Regions from separate parts of the Blastococcus sp. SYSU DS0541 genome, predicted to be linked through region 2. Evidence: predicted binding sites of a transcription regulator. Region 2 holds the regulator's gene; each other region holds the start of a gene.

Region 1 (9,467 bases), on a different contig from region 2:
CCCACCTCGGCCCTCGTCGACTCGGGGATCGAGCTGCCCGACACGACGCGACGGCACTTCCGGCTCCACGGCAATCGCTGGGAGACGCCCGGCGCGGATGACGCCGAGGCGCTGGTGGAGCGGCTCGTCCGCGGCGGCTGCGTGGTGCGCGACCCCCTGGTCACCTCGGCCCTGCGCGGAGGTGGTGTGCCCGGCTCCGACCGCACGCTCGAGCGCCGCTTCCGCGCGGCGACGGGCCTGAGCCGGGGCGCGATCGAGCAGATCGGGCGCGCCAGGACCGCCACCGCGCTGCTGCTGGGCGGGGCGACCGCGGCCACCGTCGTCGCTGACCTCGGCTACTACGACGAGCCGCACCTCGCCCGCGCGCTGCGGCGGTACATCGGCCGCACCGCCGGCCAGCTGCGCAGGGGGACCGGCGGCGCGCTCCCGCTGACGCCTCAGCGGACCACGTCGTAGAGGGCCTTGATGACGCCGTTCGAGTAGGACGCCGATTCCCGGAGCGACAGCTGGCGCCGGTCGTCGTCGGTGCGGCTGAACACGCTCTTGCCCGAGCCGAGCAGCACAGGGAACACCAGCACGTTGTACCGGTCGATCAGGTCGGCGTGGGCGAGGTTCCGTGCGAGCTCCGCGCTGCCGTGGATGAAGATCGCGCCACCCTCGGTCTCCTTGAGCGCGGCGACGTCCTCGGTGGTCCGCAGGATCTCCTGGGGGCCCCAGCCGTCGACGAGCGCATCCTCCCCGAGCGACCCGGAGACGACGTACTTCGGCAGGTCGCGGTAGGCGATGTGGTCCTCGGAGGCGGGCCAGCTGCCGGAGAACGCCTCGTAGCTGCGCCGCCCGAACATGAGCGCGCTGGTCTCCTCGAGCTCCTCGGCCTTGAGCGCGAACGACTCGGGCACGAGCGGCGTCCGCAGCACCCAGCCGCCGCTGGGGTGCCCCTCGACGGCTCCACCGGGGGAGTCGACGACACCGTCCAGGGTCATGAAGCCCGTCCAGACGAGTTGGCGCGGCATGGTGTGCCTCCACGGTTCAGGGGGAGTCGTTCCCCATTGCTCGGGCGGCGTCCTCGGGCCGTCCCACCACCGGACCGTAGGGGCTGCGGCATCGGTGGTCTTGGACGGAAACGACACCGGTTCCGTGTGGGTCAGGACTCCAGCGCGGCCTGGAAGGCGGCGAACTTCGCCTGCGTCTCGGCCAGCTCGGCGGCCGGGTCGGAGCCGGCGACGATGCCGCAGCCGGCGAACAGGCGCGCCCCGCCGTCACCGGTCAGCTCCGCGCAGCGCAGGGCGAGGCCGAACTCGCCGTCGCCCCGGGCGTCGATCCAGCCGACCGGCCCGGCGTAGCGACCGCGGTCCATGCCCTCCAGCTCACCGATCAGCGCGGCGGCGTCGGCGGTGGGGGTGCCGCACACGGCGGCCGTGGGGTGCACCGCGCCCACCAGCTCCAGCAGGCCGGCCGGGGCGCGTTGGGTGCCGACGACGTCGGTGGCGAGGTGGCGCACGTTGGCGAGGGTGAGGAGCTCGGGCTCCTCCGGCGCGGTGAGCTCGCTGCAGTAGGGCTCCAGGGCGCGCACCAGCGAGTCGACGGCGAGCGCGTGCTCGGCGCGGTCCTTCGCCGACCCGAGGAGCGCCGCGGCCAGCCGCTCGTCCTCCGCGCCCGCCCCCCGCGGGGCGGTGCCGGCCAGCACGCGGGATGAGAGCTGCTGCCCGCTGCGCCGCAGCAGCAGCTCGGGGGTGGCGCCGAGCAACCCGTCGACGGCGAAGGACCAGCAGCCGGGGAAGCGCCCGGCCAGCCGGTGCAGCAGCCGCCGTGCGTCCAGGGCGGGCTCGGCGGAGACCAGCAGGTCTCGGGCCAGCACCACCTTGGCCAGGTCCCCGGCGGCGATCCGCTCCACCGCCTCGGCGACGGCGGCGCACCAGCTCGCGGGGTCCAGCGCCCCGTCGGCGTAGCGCAGGCGGGGGGCGGGTCCTGTGCCGTCCGGGACGGGCGCCGGCAGCTCCGGCGCGGTGCCGATCGCGGTGACCCACCCGACGCCGTGGCGCCGCCCCACCACCACCTCGGGGACGACGAAGACCGACGTCCCGGCCACCGGGTCGAAGGCGATGCTGCCGAAGAGCACCGGGCCGGAGCCGGGGACGCCGAGGTCGTCGCTGACCTCGAGCCCGGCCGAGTACTCCTCCCACCAGTCCGCGGCCTCGGCCAGCGCGCCGCGCCCGGACACCTCGAGCCGGGCGGCCTCGCCCCAGCCCACGAGGCCCTCGCCGCGGCGCACCCAGGACAGCCCGCCGCCGGCCGGGAGCAGGTCGAGCAGCTCGCCCGCGTCGTCCGCGCGGACCGTGCTGACGGTGCGTGCGGCCGCTGCCGGGGAGGTCAGGGCGGCCGCGGTCACGAACCCAGACTAGGCAGCCTTGTAGCGTCGACGCCGTGGCAGACCGGCGAGACAACCCGCACACCGCCGGCGTGAGGGCCGGGCTGGACAAGCGGCCGGCCGAGGTCGCGGCGATGTTCGACCGGGTCGCCGAGCGCTACGACATCACGAACACGGTGCTCTCCGGGGGCCTGGACGCCTCGTGGCGGCGGGCCACCCGCGACGCGCTGGGCGCCCGCCCGGGGCAGACGGTGCTGGACGTCGCGGCGGGCACGGCGGTCTCGACGGTGGAGCTCGCGGCCGGCGGCGTGCACGCGATCGCCTGCGACTTCTCCCAGGGCATGCTGCGCGCCGGCGCCGCCCGTCCGGTGCCGAAGGTGGCCGGTGACGCGATGGCGCTGCCGCTGGCCGACGAGAGCGTCGACGGCGTGGTCATCTCCTTCGGGCTGCGCAACGTCGCCGACCCCGACGCGGCGCTCCGCGAGTTCTCCCGCGTGACGCGGCCGGGCGGCACGCTGGTGGTCTGCGAGTTCTCCAGCCCCACCTGGGCGCCGTTCCGCACCGTCTACACCGAGTACCTGATGAAGGCGCTGCCGCGGATCGCCCGCGCGGTGAGCAGCAACCCCGAGGCCTACGTCTACCTGGCGGAGTCGATCCGCGCCTGGCCCGACCAGCCGGCGCTCGCCGCCCGCCTGCAGGGGGCCGGCTGGGCGGACGTCGCCTGGCACAACCTGACCGGTGGGATCGTCGCCCTGCACCGGGGCCGCAAGGCCTGAAGCTGCCGGGCTGGAACGACACGAGGGCCCGCGGCCGCGGCAGAGCCCGACTGCGCCACTCTTCCTCACCGGTCAGCCGGTCGACCTGAGCCCGCCGGTCGGCGGGCCGAAGAATCTGTCGTACCTCGCACCTATGTTCGATCCATGACCACCGCCGAGCTGCGCCGGACCCCGGTCGAGGGTGCGCTCGTCGGCTGGTTGCTCGAGCTGCCGCCGACGGTCTCGCGGTTGCCGGTGGGGGTGCTGTCCGCCGCCGAGAAGGCGGCTGAGCTGCGGCGGCTGCAGGCGCGCCGTGCCATGGACGCTGCCTACGAGGCCGAGCTGGTGTTGGGGCTGGCCGCCGACCGGCCCGACACCGACGACCCACCTCCGGGGCATCCCGGGGCGCGCCGTCGCGGGCCGGGGTCGCCGGTCCCGGGGACGAGCGAGTTCCTGCCCGACGAGCTGGCGGCGGTGCTCAACTGCTCCCGCCCGTTCGCCACCGGCGTGCTCTCCGACGCCTACGTGCTGGTGGAGCGCATGCCCGCGGTCTGGGCCGCCTGCGCGGCCGGCGAGCTGGACTGGTTCCGCGCCCGGGTCTTCGCCGGCGTGCTCGGCCATGCCTCGGACGAGGTGATCGCGGCCGTGGTCCCCGGCCTGCTCCCCGGAGCGTCGGGGCTGTCGTCCGGCCGGTTGCGCGCCCGGTTGGTGGCCGCCGGGATCGCCGCGGACGAGGAGTTCGCGGAACGGCGGCGCGTCGAGGCCGAGGCGCGGGCCGGGGTCCGGGTGCACGCGATCGGCGACGGGCTCTCCGCCCTGACCACCGAGCTGCCCCCGCCGGTGGCGGCGGCGATGTGGTCGGCGATCGACCAGGCCGCCCAGCTGGCCCGCACCGGGGGCGACGACCGGCCGATCGGGGTCCTCCGGGCCGAGGCGCACGCCGCCCTGGTCCTGCGGCCGTGGGACACCTCCCGCCCGGCGATGACCGGGCACGTCACGGTGGTTGCCCCGCTGGCGGCGCTGGCCCGGTCGGGTGGCACCGGTGCATCGGCCGGGCGTGCGGACGGCATCGGCGGCGAGACGGGGCCGAGCGTGGACGGCACCCCGATCACCGCCGCCCACCTCCGGGAGCTCATGGCGCGCCTCGGCGCGCTGGGGGTCCAGGCCCCGCCGGCGGGCAGCCTGGCGGTGGCGATCACCGGCGACGACGGCGCCCTCCTCGCCGCCGCGACCGCCACCGAGCTGCGCCGGCTCGCCATCCGCGGCTGCACCACGCACGGCGCGGCTGCCGACTGCGGCTGCCCGCTGGTGGGGCGCCCGGCGGCGGTGGCCGGGCACGACCCCTCCGCGGCCCAGGAACGGTTCCTCCGGCTTCGCGACCGCACCTGCCGGCACCCCGGGTGCGGTCGACCGGCCGCGCGCACCGACGCCGACCACGTGGTGCCCTACGACTGCGGCGGTCGCACCTCCTGCGAGAACCTCTGCTGCCTGTGCCGTACGCACCACCGGCTGAAGACCTTCGCCCGCGGCTGGCGCTTCGAGTTGCTGCCCGACGGCACGCTGCGGGTGACGACGCCCAGCGGGATCACCCGGGCGACCCGGCCGCCGGGTCTGCGCGACCTGACGGCACAACCTGCGCTGCCCGCGCCGCGCCGGGCAGGGGTGCCGACGGTCGATCCGCCGCCCTTCTGAGGGCCTCCGGCGAGAGGTGTCCAGTTCTGCGTGGTGGCGCCTCCGTTGCGGGTGCGCGGCACGTGATGCGCAGCCGTGGGTGCGCGCGCGGGGTGGGGCGGTCGGCGGAAGTGTCCTAGCGTCGGACCATGACCAGTCCCACCACGCCGCAGCCCCAGGATCCCGACCCCGCGCCCACGGACCCGGTGGAGCCGCTCCCCGACCCGATCCCGAAGCCCGACCCCGACCAGCCGGGCAACCCGCCGACCCCGGGACCGGACCCGGTCCCCGTGGTCTAGGACCGCCGTGCAGCGCGCCCGCTACGCCGACCGCCGCGACGCCGGGCGGGTGCTGGCGGGCGCGCTCACCGGGCGGGTGGGCGCCGGCGCCCTGGTGCTCGGGCTGCCCCGCGGAGGTGTCCCCGTCGCCGCGGAGGTGGCCGGCGCGTTCGGCGCGGAGCTCGACGTCCTCGTCGTCCGCAAGCTCGGCGCACCCGGGCAGCCGGAGCTGGCGATGGGCGCGCTCGCGGCGATCGGCGACCGCGTGGAGACCGTTTGGGTACCCGCGGTCCGGGATCGCTTCGCACCCGACCCCGACGCGGTGGCCGCCGTCCGCGACCGCGAGCTCGCCGAACTGCGCCGCCGGACCGATGCGTACCGCGGCGACCGGCCGGCCCCCGTCGTGGCCGGCCGTCACGTCCTGCTCGTCGACGACGGCCTCGCCACGGGCGCGAGCATGCGCGTCGCTGTCACCGCCGTGCGGGCGAACGGCCCCACCCGCCTCACCGTCGCCGTCCCCGTGGGGCCGCCCGCTGCCCTCGCCCAGCTCGCCGCCGACGTCGACGACCTGGTGTGCCCCGAGGCGCCGACGGGCTTCCGATCGGTCGGGCAGGCCTACGACGACTTCTCCGAGACCTCCGACGACGAGGTGCTCAGGGCCCTGCGCCGAGGGGGGACTGTCGGCTAGATCACACCGCGGCCTAGACTCGGGACCGACGACTTTGTGAACTCTTTCACAAGGTGCATCGGGGTCGACGACGGACCGGAGGGGCGACATGGCGCGGACCGCAGCGGCGCACGCTGCCGACGTCGTGGTCGTCGGTGCTGGGCCGGCCGGCTCCAGTGCGGCCTGGCACCTGGCCCGCACCGGGCTGGACGTCGCGCTCCTGGAGAAGGCCGAGTTCCCCCGGGAGAAGGTCTGCGGCGACGGGCTGACGCCGCGCGGGGTGAAGGCGCTGCACGACATGGACGTCGACACCGCCGGGCCCGGCTGGGTGCGCCGCCGCGGGCTCCGCGTGCACGGCGGCGGGCGGGTCGCCGAGGTCGACTGGCCACGGCTGGACTCCTGGCCCGACCACGGCCTCGTGCGCACCCGCCACGAGCTCGACGCGCTGCTGGCCGACCAGGCACGCTCGGCCGGCGCCCGCCTGGTCACCGGCACCACCGTCACCGAACCGCTGCTCGACGACGACGGCCGGGTGGTCGGGGTCCGCGGGGAGGCGGGCGGCGACCGAGAGCCGGTCACGTGGCGCGCGCCGCTGGTCGTCTCCGCGGAGGGGCTGTCGGGCCGGCTGGCCAAGGGGCTGGGCCTGGTGCGCCGCACCGACCGCCCGCTGGGGGTCGCCCTGCGGGGGTACGTGCGCAGCCGGCGCAGCGACGACGACTACCTCGACATCGCCTTCGACCTGACCGCCGACGGCCCGTCGCGCGAGACCCTGCCCGGCTACGGCTGGATCTTCGGCATGGGCGACGGGACGGCGAACGTCGGCTACGGCCTGCTCGACACCCGGCGCGGCACCGGGGCGGACCGCCGATCGGTCCTCCGCCGGTGGCTGGATCTCTTCCCCGCCGAGGATGGCCTGGGTGAGGACGACGCCGTCGGCCCGCTGCGGGGCGCCGGCCTCCCGATGGCGCTCTCCCGCGGCCCGGCCTACACCCGTGGGCTGCTGCTGGTCGGGGACGCCGCCGGCACGGTGAACCCCTGCAACGGCGAGGGGATCAGCGCCGCCCTCGAGAGCGGCCGGATGGCCGCGGAGACCGTGGTGGCCGCGCTCGCGGGCCCGGCCGGCGCGGCGCGCGAGGCGGTGCTGCAGCGCTACCCCGACCGGCTGCGCGCCGAGCTCGGCCGCCACCACCGGTTGGGGCTGGGCTTCCTCGCGCTGCTGGCCCGCCCGGCGGTGGTCCGCCTGGCCATGGCCCGCGGCCTGCGCCGTCCGGCGATCACGGACGCCATGCTGCGGGTGATGGGCAACCTCAGCGACGGCCGCGACGGGGACGTCGTCGACCGGGCGCTCGCCGTGCTCCTCCGACTGACCCCGGCGACCTGAGTGGCTGCCGTGACGACCCGCCAACCCGACACGGACGCTCCGTGGTCGGATCGTGACCCGTACGTGACCTCCATCACCCTAGGGTGCCGCTGATGCTGTCGACATACGTCCCGATCGTCGGGCTCTTCGCGCTCGCTGCGGCGTTCGCGCTGTTCTCGGTGGCCGTCGCCCCGTTCGTGGGGCCCCGGCGCCACAACCGCGCCAAGCTCGCGGCCTACGAGTGCGGCATCGAGCCGGTCGACCAGCCGCTCACCGGTGGCCGGTTCCCGGTGAAGTACTACCTGACGGCGATGTTGTTCATCGTCTTCGACATCGAGATCGTCTTCCTCTACCCCTGGGCCGTCGCCAACGACGCCCTCGGCGTCTGGGGGCTGGTCGCGATGGTCCTGTTCATCGGCACCGTCTTCCTCGCCTTCGCCTACGAGTGGCGGCGTGGCGGGCTCGAGTGGGACTAGGGGACATCTGATGGGACTCGAGGAGAAGCTGCCCAGCGGCGTCCTGCTGACCAGCGTGGAGAAGCTGGTGAACTGGACGCGCAAGTCGTCGCTGTGGCCGGCGACGTTCGGGCTGGCCTGCTGCGCGATCGAGATGATGGCGTCGGGGGCCGGCCGCTACGACCTGGCCCGCTTCGGCATGGAGGTCTTCCGCGCCTCGCCGCGGCAGGCCGACCTGATGATCGTCGCGGGGCGGGTGAGCCAGAAGATGGCCCCGGTCCTGCGCCAGATCTACGACCAGATGCCCGAGCCCCGCTGGGTGCTCGCCATGGGCGTCTGCGCGAGCTCGGGCGGCATGTTCAACAACTACGCGATCGTCCAGGGCGTCGACCACGTCGTCCCCGTGGACATGTACCTGCCCGGCTGCCCGCCGCGGCCGGAGATGCTCATGGACGCGATCCTGAAGTTGCACCACAAGATCCAGCACGAGCCTCTGGGCGCCAAGCGCGCCCGCCAGCTGGAGCGGGCGCAGGCGGACGGGACCGCGAAGGACCTGCACGTCGAGATGCCGTCGACCGTGCGCGTGGACAAGGAGGCCCGCCGCGCGTACGAGGCGGCGGCCGCCGAGGGGCGCACCGGGCAGTTCCTGATCGAGCGCCGGGACGGCAACGCGGTGCTGCTCCCGGGCGCGGGGGACCGGCGATGAGCAACGACGGCGGCGAGGTCGTCCCGGGCCGCGAGGAGGCCGGGTACGACGACGCCACGGCCCCCTCCGGCGGGTTCCGCACGGGCGCGTTCGGGGTCGCCGGCAGCGGGGACACCTCGGGGTTCGGCGGGCTGGTCCGGGTCGAGCCCGGCGGGGCGGTGGCGCTGCACTCCACCGACCGCCCCTACGGCGGCTGGTTCGACGAGGTCACCGACGCGCTGATCGAGGCCGTCGGCGAGGGCACCTACGCCGCCGCGGTCCACCGGGTGCTCGTCGACCGCGGCGAGATCACCTACTTCGTCGGCCGGGAGCACCTGCTCACCCTCGTGCGGGCGCTGCGCGACGACGAGGCGCTGCGCTTCGAGCTCTGCAGCAGCGTCTCCGGCGTCGACTACCTCGACAGCGGCGGCCCGGCGGTCGCACCGGGCCGGCCGCGGCTGCACGTCGTCTACCACCTGACCTCGATGACCTACCGGCGCCGCATCCGGCTGGAGGTGGCGGTCACCGCGGAGGACCCGCACGTCCCCTCGGTCACGGGCGTCTACCCGACGGCGGACTGGCACGAGCGGGAGACCTACGACATGTTCGGCGTCGTCTTCGACGGCCACCCGGCGCTGACCCGGATCCTCATGCCCGACGACTGGGACGGGTTCCCGCAGCGCAAGGACTACCCGCTCGGCGGGATCCCGGTGGAGTACCACGACGCGGTGATCCCGCCGCCGGACACGCGGCGGGCCTACCGGTGACCGGCGTCGAGGAGGGGCAGCGATGAGCACGACCTACGACCCCGCCGACCCGTACGCGGGTTCGCGGGAGACCACCGAGGGTCGGGTCTACACCGTCACCGGCGGGGACTGGGACGTCACCCTCGGGGCCGATCCGCACGGCGAGGAGCGCCTCGTCGTCAACATGGGCCCGCAGCACCCGTCCACGCACGGCGTCCTGCGGCTGGTCCTCGACCTCGAGGGCGAGACGGTCACGAAGGCGCGGGTGGTCATCGGCTACCTGCACACCGGCATCGAGAAGAACACCGAGTACCGCAACTGGGTGCAGGGCACGACCTTCGTGACCCGCATGGACTACCTCGCGCCGCTGTTCAACGAGGCCGGCTACTGCATGGCCGTCGAGAAGCTGCTCGGCGTCGAGGTGCCGCAGCGCGCCCAGACCATCCGCGTGCTCGTCATGGAGCTCAACCGGATCGCCTCGC
Region 2 (9,467 bases):
ATCCAGCAGGTCTACGCCGATCCGCACGTGCAGGCCCGGGACATGCTCGTCGAGACGGTCCACCCGCGGATGGGCACCGTGCGCCACATCGGCGCACCGGTGAAGCTCTCCGGCACCCCGTCGGCGATCCGCCGTCCGGCTCCCCTCCTCGGCGAGCACAGCCGCGAGGTGCTGGCCGAAGCCGGGATGGCCGCCGAGGAGATCGACGAGCTCCTCTCCGTCGGTGTCCTCGTGACGACGCCGCCGGACGACCACGCCCGCCCGACGCCCGGTGCGGCGCCCAGCCCCCTCGATCCGACGGAGGTCCCCGCGTGACGCATCTCGTCCTGTCCGGTCTGACCAAGAGCTTCGGCGCGGCCCCGGTCGTCGACCAGGTGGACCTGTCGATCGAGGAGGGCGAGGCCGTCGTCCTGCTGGGGCCCAGTGGCTGCGGCAAGACCACGTGCCTGCGCATGATCGCCGGCTTCGAGCGCCCGGACGCGGGGGAGATCCGGTTGCGCGACAGAGTGCTGGTCGGCCCCCGCGTCTTCGTCCCGCCGGAGCGCCGCCAGATGTCCGTGGTGTTCCAGAGCTACGCCCTCTGGCCGCACCTCAGCGTGCGCGAGAACGTCGGCTACGGACCGACGACGGCGAAGGTGAGCCGCGCGGAGGTCCGCCGCCGCACCGACGAGGCGCTGGCCATGGTGCAGCTGGACGGTCTCGCCGACCGCTACGCCCACCAGCTCTCCGGCGGTCAGCAGCAACGGGTCGCCCTCGCCCGCGCGCTGGTCAACGACCCCGCCCTGCTGCTGCTCGACGAGCCGTTGTCCAACCTGGACACCCGGTTGCGAGAGGAGATGCGCTCGGAGATCAAGCGGATCCACCGGTCGCTCGGCGTCACCATGGTCTACGTCACCCACGACCAGGCGGAGGCGCTCTCGCTGGCCGACCGGCTGGTGGTCATGCACTCCGGTCGCGTGGTGCAGGTCGGCCCGCCGGAGGAGGTCTACCGGCGACCGCGGACGGGCTTCGTCGCGCGGGCGCTGGGTGCGACGAACCTGCTGACCGCCACCGTGTGCGGTCCGCCCTCCTCGGACGGCGTGCCCCTCCGGCTCCCTGCCGGGATCACGGTGACCGCGCCCCACCCGGCGGACGTGGTGGTGCGTGCGGGCGACCAGGTCTCCGTGTCGATCCGGCCGGTCGACCTCCGGCTCGTCGCCGGCAACGCCGGCGCAGCCGGGGTCGCGCGGGTCAGCGAGGCGCTGTTCTTCGGCGACCACGTGCAGTACGCCGTCGATCTGCCCGGGCTCGCCGAGCCGCTGAAGGCCACGGGCCCCGGCCTGGGCCGGTTCGACGCCGGTCAGGACGTCGTCGTGCAGGTGGACGGCGCCGCGGTGGCCATCGTCAGCGACGGCCCGGCCGCCCCCGCCCCGGGCCGCGACGACCACCCGGGTCCCTCGACGACCGAGGGCGCCACGCCCGCCCCAGCTCCGGCCCGGCGGTCCGCCGCATGACCGGGATCTCCCGCACCGCCGTCCGTCCACCCGCCCCGCACCGCCGTCCGAGAAGAGGCACCGTGTCGACTCGTCACACCACCCGTCGCAGGAACGCCCTGTTGGCGCTCCCCCTGTCCGCCGTCCTCCTCGCCGGGTGCGGCAACGGCTCCGAGCCGGCAGCGGAGGGCGGTGAGGGGAGCGGCGGTGGAGCAGCCGGGGTCGAGGGCATCAGCGAGGACCTCATCGCCGCCGCCCAGGAGGAGGGCGGCGTCGTCATCTACGCCGGCGGGCACACCCGCCCCGGGGTCGAGCTCCTCCAGCAGCGGATGCAGGAGCTCTTCGACGTCGAGGTGACGTTCACCCGCGAGGACTCCGGCGCGGTCGCCAACTCCATCTCCGCGGAGCTCGCCAGCGGCTCGCTCAACGCCGACGTGGTCAGCCTGACCGACCCGGACACGCTCCAGCAGTGGGCCGACGAGGGCATCATCGTCGACGCCGACATCCCGAACGCCGACGAGATCATCGAGGGCCTCGACAACCCCGACAACCCGCAGGTGCCGTACAGCCTCGTGCCGCTCGGCATCATGTACAACGACGCCAGCACCGATCCCGCCGATCTGCCCACCACGTGGGAGGAGTTCGCCTCCTCGGCCGAGGGCACCATCGTGAGCTCCGACCCGGGAGCGTCGGGCACCGCCCTCGCCTACTACACCACGCTCACCGGGCTGTACGGCGAGGAATGGCTCCAGCAGCTGGCCGAGCGGGAGGTGATCGTCACCGACAGCAGCCTGGCCCTGGCTCAGCTCGTGCTGACCGGCGAGGCGGACATCGGCGTCCCCGCGATCGAGTCCGCGGTGATCAGCGCTGCCGACGAGGGTGAGCCGCTGGCCATCGCGTTCATGGAGGACGGCGTGCCGACCTTCACCAGCGAGCTGGCCATGCTCGCCGACGCACCCCGGCCCAACGCAGCGAAGCTCCTGCTGCAGTACCAGCTCAGCGAGGACTACCAGAACGCGCTGGTCGAGCTCGGCGGGCGCAGCGTGCTCGAGGGCGCGCCGCAGCCGGCCGAGGGTGCCGACCTCTCCGACGCCACGCTCCTCCCCGCCGATCTGGAGGAGATCGCCGCCCGGGGAGACCAGGTGGTGGCACGCTTCGCCGAACTGTTCAGCCGGTGAGCGCGGCGGGTCGGGCCGGCGCAACCGCCGGCTCGCGCAGGCGGAGCGGGACGTGGCGCTGAGCCGCTCCGCGACCCCCACGGCGCCGGGCGCCGATCCGCGCGAGCGGTCGGCGTCCGGCACCGCCGGGGGCCCGCCCCCTGCACGGGCGCCGCGCCGCCGCCGGTCGACCGGGTTCGAGCGCGCCATGCGCATCGTGTGGGTGCTGGCGCTGCTGATCCTGGTCGGCTACCCGATCGCGCAGGTCTTCGGGCAGAGCTTCGTGGCGGACGACGGCGGCCTCACCCTGTCGAACTACGCGCTGCTGGCTTCCGAGCCCCAGTTGCTGGAGGCGATCCGCAACTCGGTCTGGATCGCGTGCGGCACGGTGCTCGGGAGTCTCCTGATCGGGCTGCCGCTGGCCTGGTTCACCGTGCGCACGGACATGCCGATGCGCCGGTTCTTCCGCGGGAGCGCCGTCCTGACGTTCGCGGCGCCGAGCTTCATCGCCGCACTGGGCTGGGTGCTGCTCCTGGGGCCGCGCAACGGCGTGCTGAACACGGCGCTCATGTCGCTGTTCGGGCTCGAGGAGTCGCCGTTCAACATCTTCACGCCGTGGGGGATCATCTTCGTGCTCTCCCTGTTCCTCTACCCGCTGGTCTTCCTGCCCGTCTCGGCGGCCCTCGAAGGCATCGACCCCGCCTTGGAGCAGGCCGCGGCCAGCCTCGGCGCGTCGCGCTGGCGGGTGCTGCGGACGGTGACGTTCCCGGTCATCGCGCCTGCCCTGATCGCCGGCTCGATCCTGGTGTTCGTCTCCTCGGCGATCATCTTCGGTCCCGTGGCGATCCTGGGCGCGCCGACCGGGTTCCAGACGATCCCCACCGTGCTGCTGAGCCTCATGCAGTTCCCGCCGCGGATCGAGGTGGCGGCGGTGATCTCCGTGCCGATCCTCGTCATCATCGCGGCGCTGCTGCTGATCCAGCGCAAGATCGTGGGCGGCCGGAAGTTCACCGTCATCGGAGGCAAGCCGGGCCGGCAGGACGTGACGCACCTGGGCGCCGGTCGCTACGCGGCGGTGGCGTTCTGCGTGGCCGTCGTGGTGCTGAGCCTGGTCCTGCCGTTCGGCATGCTGCTGGTGACGTCGTTCCGCAAGGCCCTGGGGCGCCCGCTCGGGTGGGACAACTTCACCCTGACCGGCAACTACGAGGAGGTCTTCGGCCGGCCCCTCATCGCCGCGGCCATGGGCAACAGCTTCGTGCTGGCCATCGGCGGCACGGTGCTGGCCCTGGCCGTGGCGCTGCTCGCCTCGTGGTTGGTGCACCGCACCAAGGCGCGCAGCAACGCGGTGATCGTGGGCGCGATGGCCGCGCCGCTCGCCTTCCCGGGTGCGGTCCTCGGTATCGGGCTGATCATCGCCTACGCGGCCCAGCCGTTCGGGTTGGGCGGGACGCTGACGATCCTGCTGATCGCCTACACGGGCAGCGCCCTGCCACTGACGTTCGCCTACGTCCACGCCGGGATGGGCCAGATCGGGGCCGAGGTGGAGGAGGCATCGCGCAGCCTGGGGGCCTCCTGGGCGCGCACCTGGCGGCGGATCACCGTGCCGCTGCTGCGGCCGTCGCTCCTGGCGGCGGGCCTGCTCAACTTCGTGCTCCTGTTCCGGGAGCTGGAGATGTCGGTGTTCCTCTACACCGGCGCGAACCCGACCGTCGCCACGGTGCTCTACAACCTGGCGAGCGAGTCGCTGTACCAGCGGGTCGGCGCCCTCTCCGTGGTGATCCTGCTGATCAACATCGTCGTGACCGTGATCGCCATGCGCCTGCTCGACCGCAAACCCGGCGAGCCCACCCGGCGGTCCCGCCGCGAGCCGTCCGTCGCACTCAACACACCCCCGGAGGAAGCAGCATGACCGAGACCACCACTGATGTCGGCACCGGCGTGCACCTGCGCTACGAGACGCCGCACATCGCCGTCCTCACGCTGGACAGCCCTCCGTCGAACACGTTCAGCTGGGAGAGCCGGCGGTCGTTCATGAGGGCGCTGGACATCCTGGACGCCGACGAGGACGTCCGCTGCCTGGTGATCACCGGCGAGGGGCGCGCATTCACCGCCGGGGCCCACCTGGGCGAGGACCAGTCCATGAGCGACGAGCAGCTGACCGACTACCTCGCCGAGTTCAGCCGGGTGCTCAACGGCGTGCAGAACTTCCGGGCACCCGTGATCGCCGCCATCAACGGGGCCACGATCGGCGGCGGCCTGGAGTTCTCGCTCTGCTGTGACATCCGCATCGCATCGACGGAGGCGTTCTTCGTGGCCGCCGGCGTCAACGTGGGCCTCATCGTCAGCTTCTGGCGTCTGCCGCGCGTCATCGGGCTCGGCCCGGCCAAGGAGATCCTGCTGACCGGCGCCCGCTACACGGCCCAGCAGGCGCTCAACTGGGGACTGGTCACGGAGGTGCACGAGCCCGGTGACCTCATGCCCGCGGCGCTCGCAAAAGCCCAGCGCATCGCCACCCGCGCGCCGTTGTCGGTGGAGGCGACCAAGGAGGCCGTCACCGGCGCGTTCGAGATGGACTTCGCGCAGGGTCAGGCGCTGCAGACCAAGCGCTTCCTGGAGATGTTCCGCACCGATGACCACCAGGAGGCGCTGCGGGCGTTCTTCGAGAAGCGGGACGGCGACTACCAGCGGCGCTGATCGACCCCGCTGACGTCGATGGCCGGTCGGGAGGAGAACCCGGCCGGCCGTCGACGTCAGCGGCTCAGACCCGTCGGAGAACGCTCACGACCCGGCCGAGGATGGTCGCCTCGTCGCCCGGGATGGGCTCGTACGCCGGGTTGTGCGGCAGCAGCCAGACGTGGCCGTCGCGCCGCTTGTAGGTCTTGACCGTCGCCTCGCCGTCGATCATCGCGGCGACGATCTCGCCGTTCTCGGCGGTCGGCTGCTGGCGGACGACGACCCAGTCGCCGTCGCAGATCGCCGCCTCGACCATCGAGTCGCCGGCCACCTTGAGCATGAAGACCGTGCCCTCGCCGACCAGCTCGCGCGGCAGGGGGAAGACGTCCTCCACCGCCTGCTCGGCCAGGACGGGGCCACCGGCAGCGATCCGCCCGACGAGCGGGACGTAGGTGGGCGCCGACGCCTGCATGCCGTCACCGACCACCGGCGGCTCGGTGTGCGCGACCACCCCGCGGGCGGCGTCGCCGGGGAGCCGGACGTCGAGGGCGCGCGGACGGTTCGGATCGCGCCGCAGCCACCCCTTCTTCTGCAGGACCGACAGCTGGTGCGCGACCGAGGACGCCGAGGACAGGCCCACCGCCTCGCCGATCTCGCGGACCGAGGGTGGGTACCCACGGCGGTCGATCGAGTCGCGGATCACCTCGAGGACCCGGCGCTGCCGCTGGGTGAGGCCGTCGCCGTCCGCCGTGCGGTCGGGGAACGCCCGCACCGACGCGGAACCGTCAGCCTCCCGGGCCGTTGCCCTGGTGCCGCGACCGGCGCCGGAGGTCCCCTTCGAGTCCGCCACGTCTCCTCCTCGCCGGCTGCCCGTGCAGCGCTCGACCGTCGTCGTCGGGTGGAACCGTAGCGCCGATCGGCGCCCAGTTCAAACACGTGTTCGAAAGTTTCCCGTGTCGCATCGCTTCTGTCGGTCCTGTCCGGTAGACATCGGACAGACGTTCGAATCGAACGTGTGTTCGGACCGGCTCGCGTCGGTCGGGAGGGTGGGAGACATGGACGGCGGCGCTGCGCTGCGGGTTTCCGGCGGGTCGGCGGTCGGTGGAGGTGAGGCGGGCGCCGGGGCCCGGCCCGCCCGGCACCTCCGGGTGCTGCCGCCACCGACGTCCTACTCGGCGGCCGTCGCGCCCCGGGTGGGAGAGCCCGGGCGGCGCCTGACCGTCGTGCGGACGGCCCCCGGTAGCAGGAGCGCCGCTCCGCCGCCGCCGCTGCGGCTGACCGCGCGTGGGCGCCGGGCGGTGGCGGTGGCCGTTCTGCTGCTCGGCCTCGCCCTGGTGCCCCTGGCCGGTGCGGTGCTGGGTGAGGCAGACGGCGGGCTCCAGCTGATGGGGACGACCCAGGTCATCGTCGAGCCGGGCGACACCCTGTGGTCCATCGCCGGCGCGGTGGCCGAGGGGCGGGACGTGCGGGACGTCATCGTCGACATCCGGCGGCTGAACCGGCTCGACACCGCACAGATCACCCCTGGTCAGGTGCTGCTGTTGCCCTGACGGGTGCCCCTGCACCACGCGAGACGTTCACAATGCGGATCGGCGACTTCGTCAACCCTGCGTATGGGGACGTTTACGCTGAGTGCTGGTCGTCCGTTTACGGTCGTCGCGTGTCGAGCGTCATGGAGAACCGCGCCGCCGTGTTCACCCGTCATCCCCAGGCCGTCGAGGTGCTGCACGCGGGTGCCTGGCGGGCGGGGGAGCTGCTGGGTTGGCGGCACGACGACTCCGGCGCGTGCCAGATGCGGGTGCGGACCGTGGTCGACGGGGTCGAGCAGGCGATGTGGACGGCGCTGGACACCGTGCGGCTCCCGGAACCCGCGTCCGCCCGTCCCGGGACGCAGCTGATGGCCGCGCAGCCGGCGCTCCGGTCGGGTGGTGGTCGTTCGACCGACCCCGAGGCGACCGCCAGCCTCCCTCGGGTGCGCGACAGCCGCCCCGAGCGGTCGGCTCCGGCTCGCACGGGTGGTCGCCGACGCGCACCCGAGGGCGACGAGATCCGGGCGGCGACCGCCTCCTCCGTGCCCGTGCACCCGTCCGGTCGGCACCGGGCACCGGCCATCGCGCCGGGCCCGGTCGTCGGGCGGCACCGGGCGGCCGACGCCGAGCTCGCCCCCCTCGTCGCCGGCGGCACGCCGGCCGCGTCCGCCGCCCCGGTCCGGGATGGGGGTGTGCCTGCCTGGGTGATCCCGGCCGCGCGCTCCGCGCCGCCCGTGGAGCTGCGACCGCTCGGGCGCGACTGGACCCCGCCGGCCGGTCTCGAGCCCGAGCTGCTGACCCGTCCCATGCGGTTGAGCGACCAGATCCCGCACTCCCGCCGACGCCGGGTGGACGGGTCCCTCAGCGCCTGATCGGCAGGTGGCGCGCGCACCGGCGCCGGGCCCTCGCGGTTGCGCGCCCCGCCGCGTCCGGCCGTGCGTCCGCGGTTGTGCGGGCGGAGCGCCCGGCGGCTGCGCCCCCGCGCCGGCGCGGGCGGCCGGAGCTCCCTGCCCGCCTCGCGCCGACCGACCCCTGTGCAGCCGGCCCGCCGCGGCGGGGCCCGCGCCGGCGTGTCGCCGCGGTGTGTCTGTGACGGCTGGGGCCCGCTGTTCCGCCTGCGCACGGCAGTGTCGGGGCGGAACACGCCGAGCCGACGATCACTTGCACATCTTGTGTGGGCCGTCCTAGGGTTCCCCCACATCTAGTAGTTACAGAGCTGTAAGCCCGTCCACAGGCCGATCCTCAGGTTCTCCCCGTCGCATCCACCGGATGTCCCCAGGGGGCTCCACAGGCGGCCCGTGGCAGGCCCACCGGCGGAGGAGGTGAACCACCGTGCGCTGCCCGTTCTGCCACAACTCCGACAGCCGGGTCATCGACTCCCGGGAGACCGACGAGGGCGCCACCACGCGTCGTCGTCGTTCGTGCCCGGCCTGCGGGCGGCGGTTCACCACCGTCGAGGAAGCGGTGCTCGCCGTCGTCAAGCGCAACGGCGTCAGCGAGCCGTTCAACCGCAGCAAGGTGGTCGCCGGCGTCCGGCGGGCCTGCCAGGGCCGGCCCGTCGACGAGGACCAGCTCAAGCTCCTCGCCCAGCAGGTGGAGGACGCCGTCCGCGCCACCGGCGCCGCGGAGGTGCCGAGCCACGAGGTCGGCCTGGCCATCCTCGGCCCGCTCCGCGAGCTCGACGAGGTGGCCTACCTGCGGTTCGCCAGCGTCTACCGGTCCTTCACCTCGGTGGCGGACTTCGAACGGGAGATCGCCGAGCTCAAGGCCCGGCAGCCCGCCTCGTCACCGGGGGAGACGGGCCCGCCCGCGCCCCGGCAGCCGGTCCCCACCGGCACCGGCGCCGGCACCTAGAAGTGTCGGTACCACCCGATAGACAGCAGTTCGAGCAGTTACCGATCGCGGCTCTTCCCCAGCCCCCGATCCGCCACCGCGCAGCACCACCGCGCAACCCCGCGACGCACCACGCGACACACGACCAGGGAGAGCTCCACACCATGACCGACACCGACGACCGCGTGGCCGGCCCCCGCACCCGCCGCAGCACCAAGACGCCCAGCCGGGGCAAGGGCCTCAAGATCAAGCGCGTCTTCACCACCGCTGGTGTGCACCCCTACGACGAGGTGACCTGGGAGCGTCGCGACGTCGTCATGACCAACTGGCGGGACGGCTCGATCAACTTCGAGCAGCGCGGTGTCGAGTTCCCCGCCGAGTGGAGCATCAACGCCACCAACATCGTCACCACGAAGTACTTCCGCGGCGCCGTCGGCACCGCGCAGCGCGAGACCAGCCTGCGCCAGCTCATCGACCGAGTGGTGCTCACCTACACCGAGGCCGGCCGCGAGCACGGCTACTTCGCCACCGAGGGCGACGCCGAGATCTTCGAGCACGAGCTGACCTGGATGCTGCTGCACCAGTACTTCAGCTTCAACAGTCCCGTCTGGTTCAACGTGGGCACGAGCGCCCCGCAGCAGGTCAGCGCCTGCTTCATCCTCGCCGTCGACGACGAGATGGACTCGATCCTCAACTGGTACCGCGAGGAGGGCCTGATCTTCAAGGGCGGCTCCGGTGCCGGCCTGAACCTCTCCCGGATCCGCTCCTCCAAGGAGCTGCTGTCCTCCGGTGGCACCGCCTCC
Region 3 (9,467 bases), on a different contig from region 2:
CGGCGTCGATCCGGACCCGGGCCGGCGCACCGTCGTCGAGCGCACCGTCGTCGAGCGCATCGTCGTCGAGCGCTCGGGCGGCGAGCAGCTGGGCGGCGACCGCACCTACCGCGAGCCCCGGGACGTCCAGGGGGCCGGCCAGGCCGGTGCGCCCGTGCACCACCGGCGCCACGTCGTCCCGGTCGGCGCCGACCGCCGTCCGCACCTCCTCGACCAGCCGGGCCGCGCCCGACCCGAGGGTCACCCCGGCCCACCGGGCGCCGGGGGCGCCGGCGCGACGCCGAGCGCGACGGTGAGCTCCAGCACCGTCCGCGGGTCCTCCAGCCGGGGGCCGTAGAGCTGGCGCAGCTGGGTCATCCGGTAGCGCACGGTCTGCGGGTGCACGAACAGCGCCGCGGCGACCTGGTCGCGCCGGCCGTGGTGCAGCAGCCAGGAGCGCAGCGTCTCGGTCAGCTTCTCCCGGGCGCTCTCCCCCACCTCCTCCAGCGGGGCCAGCGCCCGCACCCGCAGGTCGGCCAGCGCCTCCTCGTCGGCCCGCAGCACCAGCTCGGCGAGCCGGGCGTCGGTGTCCAGGGGCGCGTCCTCGACCGCTGCCATGCCCAGGCGGAGGGCGCGCACCACGCGGCCGTAGGAGGCCTGGGCGCCCCACCAGGGCCGGGCGGGCCCGACCACCGCCCGGCGGCCGGCCAGGCCGCGCAGCAGCGCCCCTCGCGCCGCGCCCTCGGCATCCGGCACGAGCAGCGCCGCCAGCTCCTCGGCGGGATCCAGCCCGGGCAGGTCCTCGGCGGTCACGAGCGTGCGCGGGTCGAGGGAGACCATCACCCCGCGGACCCTGCCCTCGGGCAGCAGCACAACGGTCAGCGTGCGCGGCGGGGTCCACTCCGCCCGCTCCGCCATCTCGGCCAGCTCCCTGTGCGGGCTGCCGATGAGCAGGCCCCGCGCCAGCCGCTCCAGCTGGCGCTGGCGCACCCGGCCGCTGGAGGCCAGCTCGTCGGCGTGCCCGGCGACGCTCGCGGCGGAGAGCTGGTCGATGTAGGCGAAGACGAGCTCGGCGAACCGGGCCAGCGACATGGGGTCCAGGCCCGCGCGGACGGCGGTGGCGCTCATGTCCCGCCACGACACCCGCGCGCCGACCCGGTAGGCGGCCAGCAGCGCGTCCATCGAGCGGCCGCTGCGCGCCTCGCCGCGGCCCAGGGCGTAGGCCGCCTCGACGACCGGGCCGCCCGGCGTGCCGGCGTCCACGTTGCCCCCGACGGCGGCCAGCTGGAGGAAACCCCGCAGCGCCAGCTCGACCGCGGTGGAGATCTTGCGTCCCATGGGACCGAGGAAGGCGTCGGCGTAGCCCGGGACGGCCACGATGATCTCCTCGACGGCGCGCTCGGCGACCGCGGGCAGCTCGGTGCGCATCGCCGCCGCCACGGCCTCCGGGAACGGTGCGGCGTCCAGCGACATCGTGCCTCCTTTGTTCTCCGGGAACAGAAGCTACCGCCCGATTCACGTCAGCGGCACAGGTATCTGGCAGGTGGACTGGGAAAGCTAAGTGCATGACAGCCACCGCTCCGCGCCCCGCCGCGGCTCGCACGCCGTCGCGCACGGCGCTGCGGGACAGGGTGTTCAAGCTCGCCGAGCTGGTGACCACCCCGCTGCTGCCGGTCGACTACCTGGACCTGTTCGACCCGCTCCGCTCCGGAGCGGCCCTGCGCGGCCGGATCGAGGCCGTCCAGCGGGAGACCCGCGACGCCGCGACCATCGTGATCCGCCCCGGTCGCGACTGGCTGCCGCACGTCCCGGGCCAGTACGTGCGCATCGGCATCGACATCGACGGCGTCCGCCAGTGGCGCGCCTACTCGATCACCTCGGTGCTCGGCCGGGCCGATGGCTGCTTCACCATCACCGTGAAGGCGATCCCGGACGGCAAGGTGAGCAACCACCTGGTGCGCCGCGTGAAGCCGGGCACGATCGTCCAGCTGGACCAGGCCACCGGTGAGTTCTGCCTGCCCGAGCAGGTGCCCGCCAAGGCGCTGTTCGTCACCGCCGGCTCCGGCATCACCCCGGTCATGGGCATCCTGCGCAACTCGGTCGACCGCCTGGCCGACACCGTGCTGGTGCACTCCGCGCCCACCGCCGACGACGTCGTCTTCGGTGCAGAGCTGCGGCAGCTGGCCGCCGAGGGCCGGATCCGGCTGATCGAGCAGCACACCGACAGCGCCGGGATGCTCGACGCCCGGTCGATCGCCGAGCTGGTGCCCGACCTGCACGAGCGCGCCACCTGGGCCTGCGGCCCGGTGGGCATGCTGGAGGCGCTGGAGGAGCACTGGGCCTCGGTGGGCATCGCCGACCGGCTCTACACCGAGCGCTTCCGCCCGCGGATCCTCGTCACCGGCGAGGGCGGCACGGTCACCTTCACCAAGAACGGGACCACCCTCGAGGCAGACGGTGCCACGCCGATCCTCGACGCCGCCGAGGAGGCCGGCGTCCTCATGCCGAGCGGGTGCCGCATGGGCATCTGCTACGGCTGCGTGCTCCCCATGCGGGCGGGTGCGGTCCGCGACCTGCGCAACGGCGAGATCACCACCGCCGAGGACGTCGGGGACGGCGTCCTCATCCAGACCTGCGTCAGCGCCGCCGCCGGCGCCTGCGACATCGACCACTGACCGAGCCCGAGCAGAGGAGCTCCCCATGACCGTCATCCAGAAGAAGCCCGACAACCCGATCGAGCGCCTCACCCCCGAGGACATCGAGCTCATCGGCAAGGAGCTCGACACCATCCGCCAGGAGGTGCGCGACAGCCTCGGGGAGGACGACGCCAAGTACATCCGCACGGTCATCGACGTCCAGCGCAAGCTGGAGCTCGGCAGCCGCGCCGTCCTGCTGTTCTCGAAGTTCCCGCCGGCCTGGGTGCTCGGGACCGCGGGGCTGTCGGTCGCCAAGATCCTCGAGAACATGGAGATCGGGCACAACATCCTGCACGGCCAGTGGGACTGGATGCGGGACCCGAAGATCCACTCCACGACGTGGGAGTGGGACATGGCCAGCCCCGCCGAGCAGTGGAAGCACTCGCACAACGAGCTGCACCACACGTACACGAACGTGATCGGCAAGGACAACGACCTCGGCTACGGCATCATGCGCGTCGACGAGGACCAGAAGTGGCACCCGATGTACCTGGCGCAGCCGCTCTGGAACTTCATCAACGCCTGCTTCTTCGAGTACGGCATCGCGGCGTACGACCTGGAGCTGGGCAAGAACCTGGCCACCAAGAAGCGTCGCAAGGACCCCGCGTTCCGCGCCGCCGCCAAGCAGGTCCTGAAGAAGATCCGCAACCAGGCCGCCAAGGACTACGTCGTCCACCCGCTGCTGTCGGGCCCGTCGTTCGTACCGACCCTGGCGGCGAACTTCACGGCCAACGTGGTGCGCAACCTCTGGTCGCACTCGGTGATCATGTGCGGGCACTTCCCCGAGGGCGTCGAGACCTTCGAGAAGACCTCGATCGAGGGCGAGACCCGCGGTGAGTGGTACGTCCGCCAGATGCTGGGCTCGGCGAACATCTCCGGCAGCAAGGCCATGCACATCATGACCGGGAACCTGTCGCACCAGGTGGAGCACCACCTGTTCCCCGACATCCCCAGCAACCGGTACGCCGAGATCGCCCCGCGGGTGAAGGAGATCTTCGACCGCTACGGCCTGAGCTACCACTCCGCCCCGCTGTACAAGCAGGTCGCGAGCGCGTGGCACAAGGTCATCCGGCTCTCGCTGCCCAACGGCTGGCTGGCCGAGACGACGCCGAAGAACGCCCCGGCGCAGCTGGCCAAGCTGTACAAGATGACCACCGGCGGGCCCAAGGTCCGCCGCGCGCTGCAGCAGAAGGCCGCCGCCTGATCCAGCGGCGCCGCTGAACGGCAGAGGCCCAGAACCGTGACGGTTCTGGGCCTCTGGCGTTCAGCCGTCGCTCGACCTGGGTCTGCTCAGTTGGCCATGTCGACGAAGCGGCTGTAGTGGCCCTGGAAGGCGACGGTGACGTTGGCGGTCGGGCCGTTGCGGTGCTTGACCAGCATGATGTCCGCCTCGCCGGCCCGCGGGGACTCCTTCTCGTACATGTCCTCGCGGTGGATCATCATGACCATGTCGGCGTCCTGCTCGATCGAGCCGGACTCACGGAGGTCCGACAGCATCGGCTTCTTGTCCTGCCGCTGCTCCGAGCCACGGTTCAGCTGCGACATCGCGATGACCGGGACCTCGAGCTCCTTGGCCAGCAGCTTCAGCGCACGGGAGAACTCCGAGACCTCCTGCTGGCGGCTCTCGACCCGCTTGCCCGAGGTCATCAGCTGGAGGTAGTCGATGACCACGAGCTTGAGGTCGTTGCGCTGCTTGAGCCGCCGCGCCTTGGCCCGGATCTCCATCATCGTCATGTTCGGTGAGTCGTCGATGTAGAGGGGGGCGTCGGCCACCTCGCCCATGCGGCGGGCCAGCTTGGCCCAGTCCTCGTCGGAGAGCGTGCCGGCGCGCATGTGGTGCAGCGGCACCTTCGCCTCGGCCGAGAGCAGACGCATGGTGATCTCGTGCTTGCTCATCTCCAGCGAGAAGATCACCGCCGGCATCTGGTGCTTCACCGTCGCCGACCGCGCGATGTCGAGTCCCAGGGTCGACTTGCCCACCCCAGGCCTGGCCGCGATGACGACCATCTGGCCGGCCTGCAGACCGTTGGTGAGCTCGTCGAGGTCGCGGATGCCGGTGGGGACGCCGCGCGCGGTGCCACCGCGGGAGGCGATCGCGTCCAGCTCGTCCATCGTCGGCTGGAGCACGTCCTCGAGGCGCGAGTAGTCCTCGCTCATGCGCTTCTCGGTGACGTCGTAGATCTCCTGCTGGGCGCGGTCCACGATGTCGTCGACGTCGCCCTTGCCGCCGGCTGCGCCGTAGCCGAGCTGAACGACCCGGGTGCCGGCCTCCACCAGGCGGCGCAGCACCGCCTGCTCGGCGACGATCGCGGCGTAGTAGCCGGCGTTCGCCGCCGTCGGCGTCGACTGGATGAGCGTGTGCAGGTAGACAGCGCCGCCCATCTTCGACAGCTGGTCGGTCCGGTTCAGCTCCGCCGCGACGGTGATCGCGTCCGCCGGTTCGCCGCGCCCGTAGAGATCCAGGATGCAGTCGAAGATCACCTGGTGCGCCGGCCGGTAGAAGTCGTTGCCGTGCAAGACCTCCACGACGTCGGCGATCGCGTCCTTGCTCAGCAGCATGCCGCCGAGCACCGACTGCTCCGCCGCTACGTCCTGCGGGGGCTGCCGGTCGTACTCCGGCGCCGTCGCGGACGGTCGGCTGAACTCGTCGGCCACCGCCACGGGGGTACCTCCATCTCCTTGCGGGCGCGCCCGCATCACCACCGCGCGCAGGGGAAGTACGCGAGCTCGGCGGACGGCGCCGTGCCGAACACGTGTTCGGCTCCTGCCTACCGGAGGGGACCGACAATCCGTCGTCCGCTCGGGGGCCGGACAGGACGTTAGGAAGCCGCGGAGGCCACGTCCACCACCGGTGTGCACGCCGATCTGCACAACTTGTGGACAAGTCGGTGGACGGAGGCGTGTCGACATGTGGAGGAGCCGGGGGACAGTCACCGCGCGCCGACCGGTCCACCCCGGCTGACCTGCACGGACGCCGTGCACCGGATGTGGACGGAGAAAACATCGGAAGAAATATCCCGGCGTCGCACCACGAGTCACAGCGGTGACCGGCGCGGTCAGGGGCCTGCTCGGGGGTCCCCGGGGAGCGGCCACACCCGGAGACGCCGACCGGCTGCCGGGGCCCCCGTGGGCGGCGGGAGCCACGACGCACCGCCGGCGTCATCGCCCCCAGAGCGGCCGCACGGGCCCCGGAGCACCGGGTGGGCGGGAGGACACCCCGCGCGGGCGTGCGGCCGCCCTGGGAGCGCTCGACCGCCCCGGCAGCGCTCGACCCCCGAGCCGCCGATCGTCCGCAGAATCCGCACGACGTCGGACCACGCCGACCACGTCGGCCCGACCGCCGGACCCGGAGACGCCACGAGGGGCGCCGGACTCCCGTCCGACGCCCCTCGTGGGCGGTGCTGTCCCCGTGCGGGACAGCGACCGATCAGCTCGCGACGACCTCGATGGTCAGCGGCGCCGTGACCTCGGGGTGCACCCGCACGGTGACGGTGTGCTGACCCGTGGTCTTGATGCTGCTGGGCAGCTCGATCCGGCGACGGTCGAGCTCCGGCCCGCCGGCGGCCGTGACGGCGGCGGCGACGTCGGCGGTGGTGACCCGGCCGAACAGGCGGCCGCCGTCACCGGCGCGCGCCGGCACCCGGACGGTCAGCCCGGACAGGCGGCCGGCCACGGCCTGCGCCTCCTCGTGCGAGGCCACCTCGCGGGCGGCACGCGCCCGGCGCAGGGACTCGACCTGCTTCTCCGCACCCCGGGTGGCCGCGATGGCCAGCCCGCGCGGGAGGAGGTAGTTGCGACCGTAGCCACCCTTGACCTCGACGGTGTCGCCGGAGGACCCGAGACCGGTGACCTCCTGCGTCAGGATCAGCTTCATCGTGCTCATGATCAGCGCGCCGTCGAGGTGTAGGGCAGCAGGGCCATCTCACGGCTGTTCTTCACGGCCGTGGCGACGTCCCGCTGGTGCTGGCTGCAGTTGCCGCTGACGCGGCGGGCACGGATCTTGCCGCGGTCGGAGATGAACTTCCGCAGCAGGGTCGTGTCCTTGTAGTCGACGTAGGTCGCCTTGTCCTTGCAGAACTGGCAGACCTTCTTCTTGGGCTTGCGAACAGGGGGCTTGGGCACCGGAGTTCTCCAGTAGTCAGATCAGGAACATCGAGGGGATGGAACGGCCTCCTCGCAGGGGCCCACACCGAGCGGAGCCAGGTGTGGGGGCGAGGAGGTCCTGTCAGAAGGGCGGCTCGTCGGACGGACCGGCGGGGGTCGACCACGGGTCGCTCGCGCCACCGCCGCCGCCGAAACCGCCGCCACCGCCGCCGCCGAAGCCGCCGCCACCGCCGCCGCCCTCACCGCGCGAGGCGCGGGTGACCTTGGCCGTGGCGTAGCGCAGCGAGGGGCCGATCTCGTCGACCTCGAGCTCGACGACGGTGCGCTTCTCGCCTTCCTTCGTCTCGAACGAGCGCTGCTTCAGACGACCGCTCACGATCACCCGCGACCCGCGGGTCAGCGACTCGGCCACGTTCTCCGCAGCCTGCCGCCAGACGTTGCAGCGGAGGAAGAGCGCTTCGCCGTCCTTCCACTCCTGCGACTGGCGGTCGAAGGTCCGCGGCGTGGAGGCCACGGTGAAGTTCGCGACGGCAGCGCCCGACGGCGTGAAGCGCAGCTCCGGATCGGCGGTCAGGTTGCCGATGACGGTGATGACGGTCTCGCCGGCCATGGTCAGTGGACCTCGGGCCGCATCAGCTTCGTGCGCAGGACCGACTCGTTGAGGTTCAGCTGCCGGTCGAGCTCGGCCACCGCGGCCGGCTCGGCCTGGATGTCGACGATGGCGTAGATGCCCTCGACGTGCTTCTTGATCTCGTAGGCCATGCGGCGACGGCCCCAGATCTCGGTCTTGACGGTGCCACCGGAGTTGGTGACGACGGTCAGGAACCGGTCGAGCGAGGGAGCGATCGTGCGCTCCTCCAGGTCGGGGTCGAGAATGACCATCAGTTCGTAGTGACGCACGGAGAACCCCACCTCCTCTGGTCTTCGCGGCTGCAGGGAATCTGCAGCAGGAGGGTCGTACACGCGTCGCGCGCCCCGGCAGGAGCCGGAACGCGCTGCCGCCAGGCTACCAGCGGCCCGGTCCGGCGGGCCAGGCGCTGCCCACAGACCGAGGACCCCGCCCCTCCCGACGCCTCGCGAGCTCGGGCGGGACCCCCGGGACGGGGCCGACGTCAGCGGGACCCGCGGGCCGCCTGCAGGGTGCGCACCAGCGCGGCGGTGACCGTGGCGAGCGCGACGACGGCAGCGAGCGCCGCGGCGGGCAGCGTGCCCGGCTGCGCCCCGGAGGCGACCGCCTCGCCGTCCCCGTCCGCGCCCGGCGCCGGCGTGCTGAGGCCGGCCAGCTGCCCGAACTCGGGGACGGTGGCGCCGTCGTAGGTGCCGGTGACACCGCCGGAGCCGTCGCGCTCACCGCCGCTCCCGGACCGGCCGGGGGCCACGGATCGGGTCGGGTCGAGCGCCGCGGCGGAGGCCCGGGCCCCGGGGAGGAGCTGCGCGGCCCCGCCGGAGCCGGTCTCGTACGTGTACTGGTCGCCCGGCACGTCCTGCGGCGCCGGGGCGGCGTCCGGGGTCGGCTGCCCGGTGGCCGGTGGCTGCGGGGCCTCCGGCGCCGGTGCGGGCTTCGGGGCCGACGGGGGCGGGGCGGCCGGCAGCGTCACCGGCGGCAGCTGGGGCAGGTTGACGCCGGGCACGTTCGGCAGCGGCAGGAGCGTGTTCACCACGAGGGGCTGGGGCCGGGGCAGCGGCGGCAGGAGCGCGGTCGTGGCGTCGACCAGGGGTTGGGTGAGCGCGGCGCCGGATTCCAGCGAGTAGCTGAAGGCCAGCCAGCAGCCGGCGACGCAGCTGCGGTCGAAGCGCTCGGTGTGGCCGGCGCCGGGTGCGAGCTCCCGCTGCCCCGACGGCAGGGTGAGCGTGACCTCGGTGCTGGCGGTGACGCTGATCAGCGAGGGCAGCAGCCCACCACCGCCCACCTGCACCGTCCTGTCCTGCAGCTCGTTGACGAAGGTCACCGCCCCGCCCTGGTCGACCGAGACCACGAGCTGGGTCAGGTCCCGGATCGGCACGGTCGCCGTCGGGGCGGCGGTGGCGACGGGGGCCGCCACCGAGGCCGCCGCCACGCCCAGCCAGCCCAGGACCGCCACGGCGATGCCCCGGCGGGCCGTGCGACCGATGCGACCCGTTGCCATGCTCTGCTACCTCCACGTCGACGCCCCAGTGCTACCGGCGGGTAACCGCCGTCACAGCCACAACGATGATGTGACGCGCGCGATACGGGCAAGCTGGAAATCCACGGGAAACCGGAGGTCAGCATGGGTGGTCACCCGATCGGCGTACACGTGGGCGCCGGCCTCGCCGACGACGGCGACCTCGACCGGGGCGGCCCGCTGGCCCGTGCCGCGGAGGTGGACGCCGACGCCGTGCAGGTCTTCCTCGGCGACCCGCAGGGTTGGAAGGCGCCCGGGCCCCGGCCCGACGCCGACGAGCTGCGGGGCTCGGACGTCGCCGTCTACGTCCACGCCCCCTACGTCCTCAACGTGGCGACGACGAACAACCGCATCCGCATCCCCAGCCGGACGATGCTGGGCAAGCACGCCCGGGCCGCCGCGGAGATCGGCGCCCGGGGCCTGGTCGTGCACGGCGGGCACGTCCTGGCCGGCGTCGACCCCGCGGTCGGGGTGGACAACTGGCGCAAGACCTTCTCCCGCCAGGCCGAGCAGGGCGGCTTCCCGGTGCCGGTGCTCATCGAGA

Evidence for each region. Region 2 encodes LexA, which represses DNA repair genes until DNA is damaged. Its sites were predicted from a motif close to TCGAACANNTGTTCGA; they were not measured.
Region 1: the regulator LexA is predicted to act here: its motif matches at 3,270-3,285, upstream of ACI794_RS03585 (DUF222 domain-containing protein).
Region 3: the regulator LexA is predicted to act here: its motif matches at 5,421-5,436, upstream of dnaB (replicative DNA helicase).

Annotation. Positions count from the first base shown of each region.
Region 1 is NZ_JBJHAD010000002.1:238,196-247,662, forward strand. It holds gene ACI794_RS03565 (helix-turn-helix domain-containing protein) at 1-456, shown strand, start outside; gene ACI794_RS03570 (dihydrofolate reductase family protein) at 438-1,013, opposite strand; gene ACI794_RS03575 (isochorismate synthase) at 1,145-2,389, opposite strand; gene ACI794_RS03580 (demethylmenaquinone methyltransferase) at 2,425-3,144, shown strand; gene ACI794_RS03585 (DUF222 domain-containing protein) at 3,289-4,815, shown strand; gene ACI794_RS03590 (hypothetical protein) at 4,944-5,093, shown strand; gene ACI794_RS03595 (phosphoribosyltransferase) at 5,101-5,760, shown strand; gene ACI794_RS03600 (geranylgeranyl reductase family protein) at 5,849-7,120, shown strand; gene ACI794_RS03605 (NADH-quinone oxidoreductase subunit A) at 7,213-7,575, shown strand; gene ACI794_RS03610 (NuoB/complex I 20 kDa subunit family protein) at 7,586-8,260, shown strand; gene ACI794_RS03615 (NADH-quinone oxidoreductase subunit C) at 8,257-9,006, shown strand; gene ACI794_RS03620 (NADH-quinone oxidoreductase subunit D) at 9,029-9,467, shown strand, end outside.
Region 2 is NZ_JBJHAD010000008.1:46,272-55,738, forward strand. It holds gene ACI794_RS10815 (CaiB/BaiF CoA transferase family protein) at 1-315, shown strand, start outside; gene ACI794_RS10820 (ABC transporter ATP-binding protein) at 312-1,493, shown strand; gene ACI794_RS10825 (extracellular solute-binding protein) at 1,595-2,650, shown strand; gene ACI794_RS10830 (ABC transporter permease) at 2,703-4,538, shown strand; gene ACI794_RS10835 (enoyl-CoA hydratase/isomerase family protein) at 4,535-5,323, shown strand; gene lexA (transcriptional repressor LexA) at 5,388-6,152, opposite strand; gene ACI794_RS10845 (LysM peptidoglycan-binding domain-containing protein) at 6,358-6,852, shown strand; gene ACI794_RS10850 (hypothetical protein) at 6,963-7,703, shown strand; gene nrdR (transcriptional regulator NrdR) at 8,164-8,685, shown strand; gene ACI794_RS10860 (vitamin B12-dependent ribonucleotide reductase) at 8,829-9,467, shown strand, end outside.
Region 3 is NZ_JBJHAD010000007.1:179,759-189,225, reverse strand. It holds gene ACI794_RS10430 (CoA transferase) at 1-244, opposite strand, end outside; gene ACI794_RS10425 (PucR family transcriptional regulator) at 241-1,452, opposite strand; gene ACI794_RS10420 (ferredoxin reductase) at 1,545-2,654, shown strand; gene ACI794_RS10415 (fatty acid desaturase family protein) at 2,680-3,879, shown strand; gene dnaB (replicative DNA helicase) at 3,966-5,336, opposite strand; gene rplI (50S ribosomal protein L9) at 6,103-6,549, opposite strand; gene rpsR (30S ribosomal protein S18) at 6,561-6,797, opposite strand; gene ACI794_RS10395 (single-stranded DNA-binding protein) at 6,901-7,389, opposite strand; gene rpsF (30S ribosomal protein S6) at 7,392-7,679, opposite strand; gene ACI794_RS10385 (hypothetical protein) at 7,892-8,905, opposite strand; gene ACI794_RS10380 (deoxyribonuclease IV) at 9,029-9,467, shown strand, end outside.